3 regions of the Streptomyces sp. NPDC006450 genome follow, and region 1 is predicted to be linked to each of the others. Evidence: riboswitches for the same ligand, from Rfam matches in the RefSeq annotation. Region 1 holds a riboswitch; each other region holds the start of a gene.

The links. A riboswitch is a leader RNA that binds a small molecule or an ion and turns the genes downstream of it on or off. The one in region 1 is predicted to bind cyclic di-AMP.
Region 2: it holds a riboswitch for cyclic di-AMP, as region 1 does, so the genes downstream of both, ABZY57_RS18295 (transglycosylase family protein) here and ABZY57_RS18755 (M23 family metallopeptidase) in region 1, are expected to answer to the same signal.
Region 3: it holds a riboswitch for cyclic di-AMP, as region 1 does, so the genes downstream of both, ABZY57_RS18215 (LysM peptidoglycan-binding domain-containing M23 family metallopeptidase) here and ABZY57_RS18755 (M23 family metallopeptidase) in region 1, are expected to answer to the same signal.

Annotation. Positions count from the first base shown of each region.
Region 1 covers NZ_JBEXPT010000057.1:33,817-38,455, forward strand. Annotated here, with positions in the region: gene ABZY57_RS18750 (pitrilysin family protein) at 4-1,371, shown strand; cyclic di-AMP (ydaO/yuaA leader) riboswitch at 1,612-1,771, shown strand; gene ABZY57_RS18755 (M23 family metallopeptidase) at 1,784-2,578, shown strand; gene ABZY57_RS18760 (GntR family transcriptional regulator) at 2,778-3,443, shown strand; gene ABZY57_RS18765 (HPr family phosphocarrier protein) at 3,763-4,044, opposite strand; partial or broken gene ABZY57_RS18770 (GNAT family N-acetyltransferase) at 4,229-4,639, shown strand, end outside.
Region 2 covers NZ_JBEXPT010000055.1:7,448-12,086, forward strand. Annotated here, with positions in the region: gene ABZY57_RS18280 (recombinase family protein) at 1-127, shown strand, start outside; partial or broken gene ABZY57_RS18285 (cytochrome P450) at 112-255, shown strand; gene ABZY57_RS18290 (transglycosylase family protein) at 399-1,484, shown strand; cyclic di-AMP (ydaO/yuaA leader) riboswitch at 1,761-1,933, shown strand; gene ABZY57_RS18295 (transglycosylase family protein) at 1,936-2,631, shown strand; gene eno (phosphopyruvate hydratase) at 2,954-4,240, shown strand; gene ABZY57_RS18305 (septum formation initiator family protein) at 4,341-4,639, shown strand, end outside.
Region 3 covers NZ_JBEXPT010000054.1:29,006-33,644, forward strand. Annotated here, with positions in the region: gene hpnH (adenosyl-hopene transferase HpnH) at 1-213, shown strand, start outside; gene ABZY57_RS18205 (aspartate aminotransferase family protein) at 210-1,592, shown strand; gene ABZY57_RS18210 (tyrosine-protein phosphatase) at 1,665-2,429, opposite strand; cyclic di-AMP (ydaO/yuaA leader) riboswitch at 2,802-2,997, shown strand; gene ABZY57_RS18215 (LysM peptidoglycan-binding domain-containing M23 family metallopeptidase) at 3,002-4,012, shown strand; gene ABZY57_RS18220 (winged helix DNA-binding domain-containing protein) at 4,079-4,639, shown strand, end outside.

The sequences.
Region 1 (4,639 bases):
ACGATGACCTTCCACCCGCGCCCCGAGGCCGGCGAGCCGCAGCCGTGGGCCTTCCCGGCCCCCGAGCGCGGGGTACTGGCCAACGGCCTGACCCTGCTGCGCTGCCACCGCCCGGGCCAGCAGGTGGTCGCGGTCGAGATCAACCTCGCCGCCCCGCTCGACGCGGAGCCCGAGGGCCTCGACGGCGTGGCCACGATCATGGTCCGGGCCCTGTCCGAGGGCACCGACAAGCACTCCGCCGAGGAGTTCGCCGCCGAGCTGGAGCGCTGCGGCGCCACCCTCGACGCGCACGCCGACCACCCCGGCCTGCGGGTCTCCCTGGAGGTCCCGGCCTCCCGCCTGCACAAGGCGCTGGGCCTGGTCGCCGAGGCCCTGCGCTCGCCGGCCTTCTCCGACGCCGAGGTGGACCGCCTGGTGCGCAACCGGCTCGACGAGATCCCGCACGAGAGCGCCAACCCGCAGCGCCGCGCCGCCAAGCAGCTCTCGAAGGAGCTCTTCCCGGCCTCCCTGCGGATGTCCCGCCCGCGCCAGGGAACCGAGGAGACGGTCGCCCGCATCGACTCCGTGGCCGTACGCGCCTTCTACGAGGCCCACGTGCGCCCCGCGACCGCCACCGCGGTGGTCGTCGGAGACCTGACCGGCATCGACCTGGACGCCGTCCTGGCCGACACCCTGGGCGCGTGGACCGGTGACACCACCGCCCCGCGCCCGGTCCCGCCGATCACCGCCGACGACACGGGCCGCGTGGTCATCGTCGACCGGCCCGGCGCGGTGCAGACGCAGTTGCTGATCGGCCGCATCGGCGCCGACCGGCACGACCGGGTCTGGGCGCCCCAGGTGCTCGGCACGTACTGCCTGGGCGGCACGCTCACCTCCCGGCTGGACAAGGTGCTGCGCGAGGAGAAGGGGTACACCTACGGCGTGCGCGCCTTCGGCCAGGTGCTGCGCTCCACCGCCGACGGCAAGGGCGCCTCGATGCTCGCCATCAGCGGCTCGGTGGACACCCCGAACACCGGCCCGGCCCTGGAAGACCTGTGGACGGTGCTGCGCACCCTCGCGGCGGGCGGCCTGACCGACGCCGAACGGGACGTGGCCGTGCAGAACTTGGTGGGCGTCGCCCCGCTGAAGTTCGAGACGGCGGCCTCCGTCGCGGGCACGCTCGCCGACCAGGTGGAGCAGGAGCTCCCGGACGACTACCAGGCGCAGTTGTACGCGCGGCTCGCCGAAACCGGGACGGTGGAGGCCACTTCGGCGGTCGTGAACGCCTTCCCGGTGGACCGCCTGGTCACGATCCTGGTCGGCGACGCCTCGCAGATCGAGGAGCCGGTGCGGGCCCTCGGGATCGGTGAAGTGAGCGTGGTCACCAACTGACCGTCCGTTGACTGCCGGCGGGTCGACAACTGACCCGCCGCACAACGGGATCCGGTAGGGGACTCCGGCGGCTTGTCCGCTGGAGTCCCTTTTGGGTTTTCTGTCCTCTTTGGTGGTGTGGTTGCTTGTATGTGGTGTGGCGTACGCAACAAAAGGGCGAGTCTGTTTGGCGATTGACTGATGATCCGCCTAGCGTCGGCCGTGCTGTTCGTCAGTTGTCACCGCCGCATCCGCGGCACCGGACAGCAATCGCCGAGTCCCCGTCAGGCGCGAGCCTGGGGAGCCGGGGACCCACATGTGTCCCTGGGGTGAATCGGACCGCCTCGCAAGAGGGGGCCCGTAGGAGACCTTCCTGCTCCGAACCCGTCAGCTAACCCGGTAGGCGAGAGGGAAGGAAAGGATCAAACCCTTCATGGCGTTTGGCAGTCGTGCCGCCGGCAAGCACCGTGGTTCCAGTCGTCTGAGCCGCAGGACCGCCGGTTATGCCGGCATAGCCGCCCTCGCCACCACTGGTGTCGTCGGCTCCCTGGCCGGTCCCGCGTTCGCCGCGGACCAGTCCCCCTCGATCGAGGACACCGGCGCCCTCAACACCATCGTGGTGGCCGACGAGCTCGCCGGTGACGTCGAGGCCCAGGCCCAGTCCCAGCAGCGCGCCGCCGAGGCCGCCGCCGCCAAGGCGCAGGCCGAGGCCGACGCCAGGCAGCGGGCCGCCGAGGCCAAGGCGAAGGCCGAAGCCCAGGCCAAGGCCGAGCGCGAGGCCGCCGAGCGCGCCGCGCGCGAAGAGGAGCGCAAGCGCCTCAACACCTTCGTGTCCCCGATCGACGGCTCCTACGTCAGCACGCAGTACCACGCGGGCGGCGCCATGTGGTCCTCCGGCAGCCACACCGGCATCGACTTCCACGCGGACTCCGGCACCTCTGTGCGCGCGGTCGGCCTGGGCACCGTGGTCGAGGCGGGCTGGGGCGGCGCATACGGCAACAACGTCGTCATCAAGCACGCCGACGGCACGTACACGCAGTACGGCCACCTTTACTCGGTGGGCGTCAGGGTCGGCCAGCAGGTCACCCCGGGCCAGCAGATCGGCCTGTCGGGCAACACGGGCAACTCCAGCGGCGCGCACCTGCACTTCGAGGCCCGCACCGGCGCCGACTACGGCTCGGACATCAACCCGGTCGCGTACCTGCGCTCGCACGGCGTCACCCTCTGACCCACTGCCCCAGCGCACGACTTCCGCGAAGGCCCCGGCTCTCTTCGAGCCGGGGCCTTCGTGCTTCCCGCTTCGTGCTTCTCGCCTCGCGCTCTGAGTTCTGTGAATGTTTCGTATTTCCGGCCGTCCTCGGAAATTATCGTGTGTTGCAATAGAGTCGCAACGCGCACAGTCATACGAAAAAGGCGGAGGTCCGGTCTTGCGTATTCCCGCGCACACGGTATGCACAGCGATCCGCGACGACATCGTCTCCGGAGTGTTCGGGCCCGGCGGCCGGCTGACCGAGGAGGTGCTGGCCCGCCGGTACGGAGTCTCGCGCGTCCCGGTGCGCGAGGCGCTGCGCACGCTGGAGTCCGAGGGGTTCGTGACCACCCGGCGGCACGCGGGCGCCTGTGTGGCCGAGCCGACGGAACAGGAGGCGGCCGATCTCCTGGAGCTGCGGATGCTCCTGGAGCCCCTCGCGGCCGCCCGGGCGGCCCGGCGGCGCAGCGAGGCCCACCTCAAGGTGCTGCGCGGCCTGGTCAGGCTGGGCCAGGAGCGGGCCAGGAGGGGGCAGGGGGAGGATCTGCGCTCCCTGGGCGGCTGGTTCCACGAGACGCTCTCCCAGGCCTCGGGCAGCCCCGGGCTGATCGCCCTGCTCACCCAGATGCGCCACAAGGTGGCCTGGATGTACGTGGTGGAGGCCCCGGTGCGGCCCGTGGAGTCCTGGGCGGAGCACGGCGCGATCGTGGACGCGGTGGCCCGGGGCGACGCCGAGCGGGCCCGGGCGCTGACGGCGGTGCACGTGGACCGGGCGGCGGGGGCGCACCGGATGCGCGTGAGGACTTTGCAACCTGCCGTAAACACGGCGAGCGTTCCGCATTAACAAACGCCGTATACAAAGGTGGGATATCCGGGCCGGGTAATCGACGCCCGTGCCCCGCGTGCCATTCCATCGGAATTCGATCCGCCGGAATCGAGCGTACCGGAATTGCGGTGTGCGCATTTCTGCCGGAGTCGAAGACGGGCGGTCGACGAGGCGACGGGTCGAAGCGTCGGCGGGCCGAGGTACCGAAGAGCCGCCGGGCCGACGGGCCACGGGCCGGCCGGATTCCGCACGGAAAGCAGTGAAGCCGTTGCCCCCGACCTCGGCGGTCGGGGGCAACGGCTTCGCCGTGCAAGTCCTGCGGGTCGAACCCGAAGGGTCAGACGGTCTCGGGGAGCTCCTCGAGCCCCTCGGCGACCAGCTTCGCGAGGCGGTCCAGCGCGACCTCGGCGCCGTCGGCGTCGGACGAGAGGACGATCTCCTCGCCACCCTGGGCGCCCAGGCCCAGAACCGCCAGCATGGAGGCGGCGTTGACGGGGTCGCCGCCCAGCTTCGCGATGGTCACCGGGACGCCGGAAGCGGTCGTCGCGCGGACGAAGATCGAGGCGGGACGAGCGTGCAGGCCCTCGGCCCAGCCGACGTTGACGCGGCGCTCTGCCATGGTGATGCCCTTCAGGTTCTTACGGTTGTCTAGACCAGTCTCTCACGGCGTCCGGAATGGTCGAACCGACCTTCGGCCCGAGTTTCCCGCCAATCGACCTACCCCAGCTTGCCCTGATTCGAGCCAGCTTGCCCGATGCGCCGCGCCCAGGCCAATCGGACCGTTCGAGCCTTAAGGTGACCCCATGACGACCGAGTCCGACCCCTCGTACCCGGATCACTGGGAAGCCGACGTCGTCCTTCGGGACGGCGGAACGGCCCGGATCCGGCCCATCACCACCGATGACGCGGGCCGGCTGGTCAGCTTCTACGAGCAGGTCTCGGACGAGTCCAAGTACTACCGGTTCTTCGCTCCCTACCCCCGGCTCTCCGACCGCGACGTGCACCGCTTCACGCACCACGACTACGTGGACCGGGTCGGCCTGGCCGCGACGATCGGCGGCGAGTTCATCGCCACCGTCCGCTACGACCGGATCGGCGCCGACGGCCGCTCGGCCACCGGGCCCTCCGATGAGGCCGAGGTCGCCTTCCTCGTCCAGGACGCCCACCAGGGACGCGGAGTCGCCTCCGCCCTGCTCGAACACATCGGTGCGGTC
Region 2 (4,639 bases), on a different contig from region 1:
GGTGGCGTGGCTGAACGAGCGGCGTGCGGGAACGCCCGTGTACGTCCGGCCCACCATCCCGCTGTTGCGCGTGACGGTGCGCGGCGCCGAGACCGTGGGACCGCCTTCCGGCTCGCGACCCTGCTGACGCGCCTGCCCGACCTGGAACTGGCCGTGCCTCCCGAGGAACTGCGCTGGCGCGGCGGGCTCATCATGCGGGGCCTGCGGACGCTTCCGGTCCGCTTCACGGCCGAATCAAAACCCCAAAACACCTGAAACCACCCTGACCGGAGGTCAGTTCACCGCCCCAACTTGTGACTGGCGTTCGAAGGCCGCTAGGTTCTGCCGTTACCCCGCCGTTATGCGAAAGGTGCAGCCTCATGCGTTCCGGGAACGGCCGCCACAGACGCCCCCGACAAGTGCCCGCACTTGTCGTCACCGCCGGAGTCACCGGCACAGCACTCGCCCTGCCCCTGCTCGCCGCCACCGGAGCGAGCGCCGCGGAGACCTCCACATGGGACAGGGTCGCCGAGTGCGAGAGCGGTGGCACGTGGAGTGCCAACTTCGGCGGTGGAGCCTACGGCGGACTGCAGTTCAGTCAGGAGCAGTGGAAGAGCGCCGGCGGGCTCGACTTCGCCGAGCGCGCCGACCTCGCCAGCCGCTCCCAGCAGATCGCCGTGGCCGAACGGGTCCTGGCTTCCCAGGGCCCCCAGGCGTGGCCGCTGTGCGGGGTGCAGGCCGGCCTGACGCAGGACGCGCCCGCCGCCGCGGTGGACCCGGGCCTGCCCAGCGGTTCCGGATCCGTCGCCCCCGCCCCGTCCCGCCCGGACGACTCCGTGCCCGGCACCGGATCGGGCAAGCGGTCCACGGACTTCGGCGCCCCGACGCAGCAGGGCCCGAGCTCGTCGGCCTCGGTGCTGCCCGACTATCCGATCGGCGTGCCGGGCGAACTGCCCGTCATGCCGGAGCCGGACCTCCAGACACCGCCTCCCGGCCTCCCGGGCGACCCGACGCCTCCGACGAGCCCGGCGGACCCCACGACTCCCACGCCGCCGTCCGCGGTCCCGACGCTGCCGGACGACCCCACCCTGCCGGTGGACCCGACGGCTCCGGTGACCCCGTCCGACCCGGGGAACCCGGCGAACCCGACGAACCCGGGCAATTCGGCGAACCCGGCAGATCCCCTCAACCCGGTTGATCCCACGGCCCCGACGACTCCGGCCGCACCCGGCGGATCCGCCTCCCCGGCCGCTCCGGCGACCCCCGGTGCGACCGAGGGCGGCGGCAAGCACCGCGGCCAGGCCGCCGTCGAGACGCCCGTCGCGTCTGACGCCGCGTCGGACCCGACGTACACCGTGAAGGAGGGCGACAGCCTGATCACGATCGCGGACGCTACCGGAGTAAAGGGCGGCTGGAAGGGCCTCTACGAGGCCAACGAGCAGGTCATCGGCGGGGACGCGGACCTGATCAAGCCCGGCCAGAATCTGGATCTAACGCACGAATAGGGACACTTGAGGCGCCCGGAACCAGCTGATTGTCCGTTTTCTGTAAGTGAGACATGTGTCTCTTCAGGTCAACTGGCGTGTCCGGCCCGACGGGTTCCGCAAACCCCGCCCTCACCTGCGCAAACACCCTTCCGGGGAGTGCAAGTAGGGGCGGGTTCCCCCCGATGTCGCTCGTTGAACATCGGGGGGAGACCTGTCTACCTTCTGAATCGCTCGCCACCGCGGGCTCCTTCGACCGCATCGCCGAATCCTGCCGGCGGACGGAGGGAACACTCGTCGCGTCAAGCGCCGAAGGCAGGAGCGGGGGAACCAAGGTAGGCGCCGGTAGCGGCCGTTGAGAGACGGTCACATCAGCCGGCTAGGGGTTAAGCCAAGCGCTAGGTCGCTCGGCCGGGCACTCACTCGCCCGAACCCGACAGCTCACCTCGTAGGCGTCGGTGAGGAGAACTCCATGCTGCTTTCGGGCAAGGGCAAGCACCGTCGCGGCTCCAAGGCCGTCCGCATCGTCACGCTCGCCGGCGTCGCCGGTGTCGCCGTCGCGGCTCCGCTGATGGCCGCGGGCACCGCTTCGGCCGCGACCGCTTCCGAGTGGGACCGCGTCGCCTCGTGCGAGTCCGGCGGCAACTGGTCCATCAACACGGGCAACGGCTACTACGGCGGCCTGCAGTTCTCGTCCTCCACGTGGGCCGCGTACGGCGGCAAGACGTACGCCGCGCAGGCCAACCAGGCCTCCAAGTCGCAGCAGATAGCCATCGCCGAGAAGGTCCTCAAGGGCCAGGGCAAGGGCGCCTGGCCGCACTGCGGCGTGGGCCTGTCGAACTCCTCCTACACCGGCGGCTCGGCGCAGACTCCCGCCAAGCCGAAGACGCAGCCGAAGCCCGCGCAGAAGCAGGAGAAGAAGGCCGAGTCGAAGAAGGAGACCAAGCGCGCCGAGGCTCCGACCACCCGCTCCGAGCGCCCGGCCGCGAAGCCCGAGGCCCCCAAGACGGGCAACGGCTCCTACGAGGTCAAGTCCGGCGACACGCTGGGTGCGATCGCCGACGCGAACAGCGTGTCCGGTGGCTGGGAGAAGCTCTACGAGCTCAACAAGGACATCGTCACGGACGCCGACCTGATCTTCCCGGGCCAGAAGCTGAAGCTCAGCTGAAACCTGTGAGGTCGGGCGCGGCCGCTTTCGCGACGCGCAGTAGTTCCACGCAGTAGCTCCACCACGTCATCCCACCGCCCGGCGCGCAACCCCCTTCGCGCCGGGCGGTGCTGTGTGCGGGTGCGTCCGGCCTGACGGAGCCTCCGAAATGGCCGCCGAGCAAGAGCCCTATGTCCTGTAAGAGGGGCATTCAGGCCCTTTTTCGTCCCAGGACCCGGGCGGTCGGGCGGTCGAGTGCCCCGAGGCGGTTAGGCTCTAGGCGGCAAGGCCATCCCACGGCCTGACATGCCACCGCACACCCAGCGTCACATCCCAGAAGGAGATGCTCGTGCCGTCCATCGACGTCGTCGTAGCCCGGGAAATCCTGGACTCCCGAGGCAACCCCACGGTCGAGGTCGAGGTGGGCCTCGACGATGGCAGCACCGGCCGTGCTGCAGTCCCGTCCGGCGCCTCCACCGGAGCGTTCGAAGCCGTTGAGCTCCGTGACGGTGACCCCAACCGTTACATGGGCAAGGGCGTAGAGAAGGCCGTCCTCGCCGTCATCGAGCAGATCGGCCCGGAGCTCGTCGGCTACGACGCCACCGAGCAGCGCCTGATCGACCAGGCGATGATCGACCTGGACGCCACCGAGAACAAGGGCTCCCTCGGAGCCAACGCCATCCTCGGTGTCTCCCTCGCCGTCGCGCACGCCGCGTCCGAGGCCTCGGACCTGCCGCTCTTCCGCTACCTCGGCGGCCCGAACGCGCACCTGCTGCCCGTTCCGATGATGAACATCCTGAACGGTGGGTCGCACGCCGACTCCAACGTCGACATCCAGGAGTTCATGATCGCCCCGATCGGCGCGGAGTCCTTCTCCGAGGCCCTCCGCTGGGGTGCCGAGGTCTACCACACCCTCAAGAAGGTCCTGCACACCAAGGGCCTCTCCACCGGTCTGGGCGACGAGGGCGGCTTCGCGCCGAACCTGGAGTCCAACCGCGCCGCGCTCGACCTCATCGTCGAGGCCATTAAGCAGGCCGGCTACGTCCCGGGCACCCAGATCGCGCTCGCGCTCGACGTCGCCGCGTCCGAGTTCTACAAGGACGGCAACTACGAGTTCGAGGGCAAGTCCCGCTCGGCCGCCGAGATGACCGACTACTACGCCGAGCTCGTCGAGGCGTACCCGCTCGTCTCCATCGAGGACCCGCTGTTCGAGGACGACTGGTCGGGCTGGAAGACCCTCACCGACCGCCTGGGCTCCAAGGTCCAGATCGTCGGCGACGACCTCTTCGTCACCAACCCCGAGCGTCTCGCCCGCGGCATCGAAGAGGGCTCGGCGAACGCCCTGCTCGTCAAGGTGAACCAGATCGGTTCGCTGACCGAGACCCTGGACGCCGTCGAGATGGCCCAGCGCAACGGTTTCAAGTGCATGATGTCGCACCGCTCCGGTGAGACCGAGGACGTCACCATCGCCGACCTCGCCGTCGCCGTGAACTGCGGCCAGATCAAGACCGGCGCCCCGGCCCGCTCGGACCGCGTCGCCAAGTACAACCAGCTGCTGCGCATCGAGGAGATCCTCGACGACGCCGCGGTGTACGCGGGCCGCAGCGCGTTCCCGCGCTTCAAGGGCTGATCAGTCCCTTTCGGGCGCAAGCCTCCCTACGTCCCCGCACTCGGTCCCGTACCGTGTGCGGGGACGTAGTGCGTCGTGCGCATATAGGGGAGGCGGATCAATGGCCGGGAACCGGGACCGGTTCGCCACGTTCTCGACCGCGACCAGGCTCAAGCAGCTGGGCGAGCGGACCGCGGCGCACGTGTACCGCTCGCAGTCCCGCAGGCAGGTCCGCCGCAGCCGGCTCACCGGCCGGGCCGCCCTGCTCGTCCTCGTCCTCTGTACCCTGGTCGTCGCCCTCGCGTATCCGATGCGCCAGTACGTGTCCCAGCGCTCGGAGATCGCGAAGCAGCAGAAGGACGCCGTCGCCGCACGGGACCGACTGGAACGGCTGCGCGACGAGAAGGCCCGCTGGCAGGA
Region 3 (4,639 bases), on a different contig from region 1:
CTGATGAGCGACGGGTACGTGCCCACGTACCGGGAACTGATCGAGGAGACCGACTGGAGCAAGTACGGCCGCGGGAAGGACCCGCGCTGCGCGAACTGCATGGCGCACTGCGGGTACGAGCCCACGGCCGTCCTGGCCACCATGGGTTCGCTGAAGGAGTCGCTGCGGGCGGCCCGCGAGACCGTGGGCGGGAACCGGGACAAGTCGGCATGACCGGCTTCGACCTCGCCGCCCTGCTCGCCGAGCGGGGCGGCGAGCGGTACGCACTGCACGCCCGTCACCTCAACCACCAGCTGCCCCGGATGCTCCAGACCATCGGCTTCGACAAGGTCTACGAGCGGGCCGAGGGAGCCCACTTCTGGGATGCCGAGGGCAACGACTACCTCGACATGCTGGCCGGCTTCGGGGTGATGGGCCTGGGGCGCCACCACCCGGTGGTCAGGCAGGCCCTGCACGACGTGCTGGACGCCCAGCTCGCCGACCTGACCCGCTTCGACTGCCAGCCGCTGCCCGGACTGCTGGCCGAGAAGCTGCTCTCCCACAGCCCGCACCTGGACCGGGTCTTCTTCGGCAACAGCGGCACGGAGGCGGTGGAGACCGCCCTGAAGTTCGCCCGGTACGCCACCGGGCGGCCCAGGGTCCTCTACTGCGACCACGCCTTCCACGGGCTCACCACGGGCTCGCTCTCGGTCAACGGCGAGGCCGGCTTCCGCGACGGCTTCGCACCGCTGCTGCCCGACACCAAGATCGCCCTCGGGGACCTGGCCGCGCTGGAGCGGGAGCTGAAGAAGGGGGACGTGGCGGCCTTCGTCGTGGAGCCGATCCAGGGCAAGGGGGTGCTCGCCGCCCCGCCCGGGTTCCTGCTCGCCGCACAGGAGCTGCTGCACCGGCGGGGGGCGCTGCTGATCGCGGACGAGGTGCAGACCGGCCTCGGGCGGACCGGCGACTTCTACGCCTACCAGCATGAGGCCGGAGTCGAACCGGACCTGGTGTGCGTGGCCAAGGCCCTTTCCGGCGGCTACGTGCCCGTCGGCGCGACCCTGGGGAAGGACTGGATCTTCAAGAAGGTCTACTCCTCCATGGACCGGGTGCTCGTCCACTCCGCCAGCTTCGGCTCCAACGCGCAGGCGATGGCGGCCGGACTCGCCGTCCTCTCCGTCATGGAGGACGAGCAGGTGGTGGCGAACGCCCGCGCGATGGGTGACCTGCTGCGCGGGCGGCTCGCCGCGCTCGTGGACACGTACGAACTGCTCCACGAGGTACGGGGACGCGGGCTGATGATCGGCATCGAGTTCGGCCGGCCGTCCTCGCTGGGGCTGCGGAGCCGCTGGAGCATGCTCCAGGCGGCGCGCAAGGGGCTGTTCGCGCAGATGGTCGTGGTACCGCTGCTGCAGAAGCACCGGATCCTCACGCAGGTCTCCGGCGACCACCTGGAAGTGATCAAGCTGATCCCGCCGCTGATCGTGGACGAGGCGGACGTCGACCGTTTCGTCGGCGCCTTCCGCGCGGTCATGGACGAGGCCCACGGCGGCGGCGCGCTGATGTGGGACTTCGGCCGGACCCTGGTGAAGCAGGCCGTCGCCAACCGCTGAGGCGGTCTCCGGGTCTGCCGCCGTGCCGACCGCCCGGTCGGCCCGGCGGGCGACGGCCCGCTTCGTGGGGCGTCAGTCCAGCAGCCGGTCGCGGAGCCTGTCGAGGGTCTCGGGCGCGAGTCCGAGGCCCTCGGCGAGGTAGCGCTCCACGCCGCCCCACTCCTCGTCGATGGCATCGAAGGCCGTGGCCAGATACGGGGCGCGCGCGTCGAAGAGCGGGGCGAGCAGCTCCATCACCTCGGGGGCGCGGGCCTCGGGAGAGTCGCTGCCCCGGCGGACCCGGTAGCGGTTGTGCGGGGCGTTCGACTCCAGGTAGTCCGCGAGGATCGCCTCCCGCTCGACGCCCAGCGCGAGCAGGGTGACGGCGATCGACAGGCCGGCCCGGTCCTTCCCGGCGGCGCAGTGCATGAGGGCCGGGACGCTGTCCTCGGCGAGCGCGTGCACCACCCGGCTGTGCTCGGCGGTGCGGGTCCGGATCATCGTCCGGTACGAACGGGACATCCGCGCGGCGGCCTTGCCCTCGCCCAGGATCTCCCGGAGCTGTGCCAGGTCCCCGTCGCGGACCATCTTCCAGAACTCGCTGCCGTCGGCCGGATCCGACAGCGGAATGTTGACGTTGAGCACCCCGGGCAGCTCCACGTCCGCCCCCTCCAGCGCGTGGTCGGCGCCGTTGCGGAAGTCGAAGACGGTGTGCAGCCCGAGCGACCCGAGGAACTGCGCGTCGCTTTCGGTGGCATGCGCCAGATGTCCGCTTCGAAACAGTCGTCCCGACTTGACCCTTCGATCGTCCGTGGTCGGCAAGCCGCCCACGTCGCGGAAGTTGCGCACTCCGGTCATGACGGGCTCCGGCGGTACCGGATGGCTGTGGGGGCTCTGGGGTATCGGCTGGATCACCGGGCTCCTCCGTGTCGTCGTCGTGGGTGGTGTCCGAATTACGCTACTTGCGGCCAACTTGCCATAGCGAGAGGCGAGATCGGACACGCCCCCGTGAGCCAGATCATACGGTGACGGTGAGTGGCTGATCACGAATGGCGAATTCCCTTGCTGGGGCGGTTGTTGAAGGTGGGGAATGGACGGAGGGTGACCGGAATTCCGGCGGCCCGTCATCTTCAAGATTCTGTTGGGGAATTCATGACTTGTTCCGCCCGGTAGGACTCGATTACGTTCGCGATCGATCCGGACGGACCGCCTAATCCTGCCGCCGACCGGAAACCGCACCCGACTATTCACGCGCGTGGCAGGAGCGGGGGAACCAGGTAAGCCGCTGTTCCCGATCTCCGGTCGAGATCTTTACAACGGGACAGCTCGGGGTGAAGCCGTACGTGTGCTGTTCACCGGCACAGAGGCGGCCGGACATCTCCAGTCCGAACCCGACAGCTCACCTCGCAGGCGTCGGAGAGGAATTCGACATGTCCGGAACGGGTAAGCACCGCCGTCCCAAGTCCCGCTCGATATCCCGCGGGTTCGCCGTCGCGGGCACCGGTGGCGCGGCCCTTGCGCTCCCGCTGCTCGGCGCCACCGGCGCCCACGCCGCGGGTGTCCCGGCCGCCGCACCCGCCGCGGCTCCGGTCCAGGCTCCGCAGGCCGTGGCCGCGCAGGTTCCGTCGGCCCTCCGGGCTGCGCCCGCCGCCGCGCAGGGCGCCCCCACCGTCTACACCGTGGTGCCGGGCGACTACCTCTCCAAGATCGCCGAGCGCCAGCACCTCAGTGGTGGCTGGGAGCAGCTCTACGCGGACAACCGCGAGGCCGTCGGCGTCGACCCGTCGCTGATCCACCCGGGCCTCAAGCTCACGCTCGGCGCGAAGGGTTCGGCTCCGGCCGCGGCGGCCGAGTCCGCGCCGGCCGCTAAGCCGAAGCCGAAGCCGAAGCCGGCCAAGAAGTCCGTTTCCTCTCCTTCCTCCACTTATTCCGGTTCTTCGGATTCTGGCGATTCTGGCGATTCGTCGGATTCCTCCGTCGAAGCCGCGGCGCCCGCCCCCAAGGCTCCCGCCCAGCAGCAGGGCGGCTCCGCTTCGTCCGGCTTCGTCGCCCCCGTCAGCAGCAGCCCGTCCACCGCCTACAAGACCGCCGGCTCCATGTGGTCCAGCGGCTACCACACCGGTGTCGACTTCTCCGCGAGCACCGGCACCACCGTGAGGGCGGTCGGCGCCGGCACCGTGGTCTCCGCCGGCTGGAGCGGCGCGTACGGCAACGAGGTCGTCATCCGGCACGCCGACGGCAAGTACAGCCAGTACGCGCACCTCTCCCAGCTGTCCGTCTCCTCCGGCCAGAGCGTCACCGGCGGCCAGACCATCGGCCTCTCCGGTTCCACGGGCAACTCGACCGGCCCGCACCTGCACTTCGAGATCCGCACCGGGCCCTCGTACGGCTCGGACATCGACCCGCTGGCCTACCTCCGGTCGAAGGGCGTCAGCATCTGAATCCGAGGTGCTGTCGGAGGTGCCGGTTAGGCTGCCCGTTCCGACAGGGGACGGGACGGTCGTGGCATGAAGATCAGCGCAGGGGAGCTCAACCGCTCCACGCTGGCGCGGCAGTTGCTGCTGCGGCGCGAGGCGATGGACGTCGGTGATGCGGTGCGCCGGGTGGTCGCGCTCCAGGCGCAGCACGCGGCCTCGCCGTACCTCGCGCTGTGGAACCGGCTCTCCGGCCTCGACCCGGCAGACCTCGACGCCGCCTTCGCGGGGCGCGAGGTCGTCAAGTCGACGCTGATGCGGCTGACGCTGCACGCCGTGCACGCGGAGGACTACCCGTCCTTCCGGGAGGCCGTGCAGCCCTCCGTGCGGGCCGCCCGGCTCGGGACCCGCTTCACCGACTCCGGGCTGACGGCCGCGGACGCCGACGTCCTCGCGCCGGAGCTGCTGGACTTCGCCGACCGGCCCCGTACGACGGCGGAGTGCGAGGCCTGGCTCGGGCACCGGCTGGGAGCGGCGCCGCGGCCCGGAGCGTGGTGGGGGCTGCGGCAGTACGCGCCGCTGCTGCACGCGCCCACCGCCGCGCCGTGGTCGTTCGGGGAGCGTCCGTCGTACGTCGCGCCCCTGCGCCGGCCG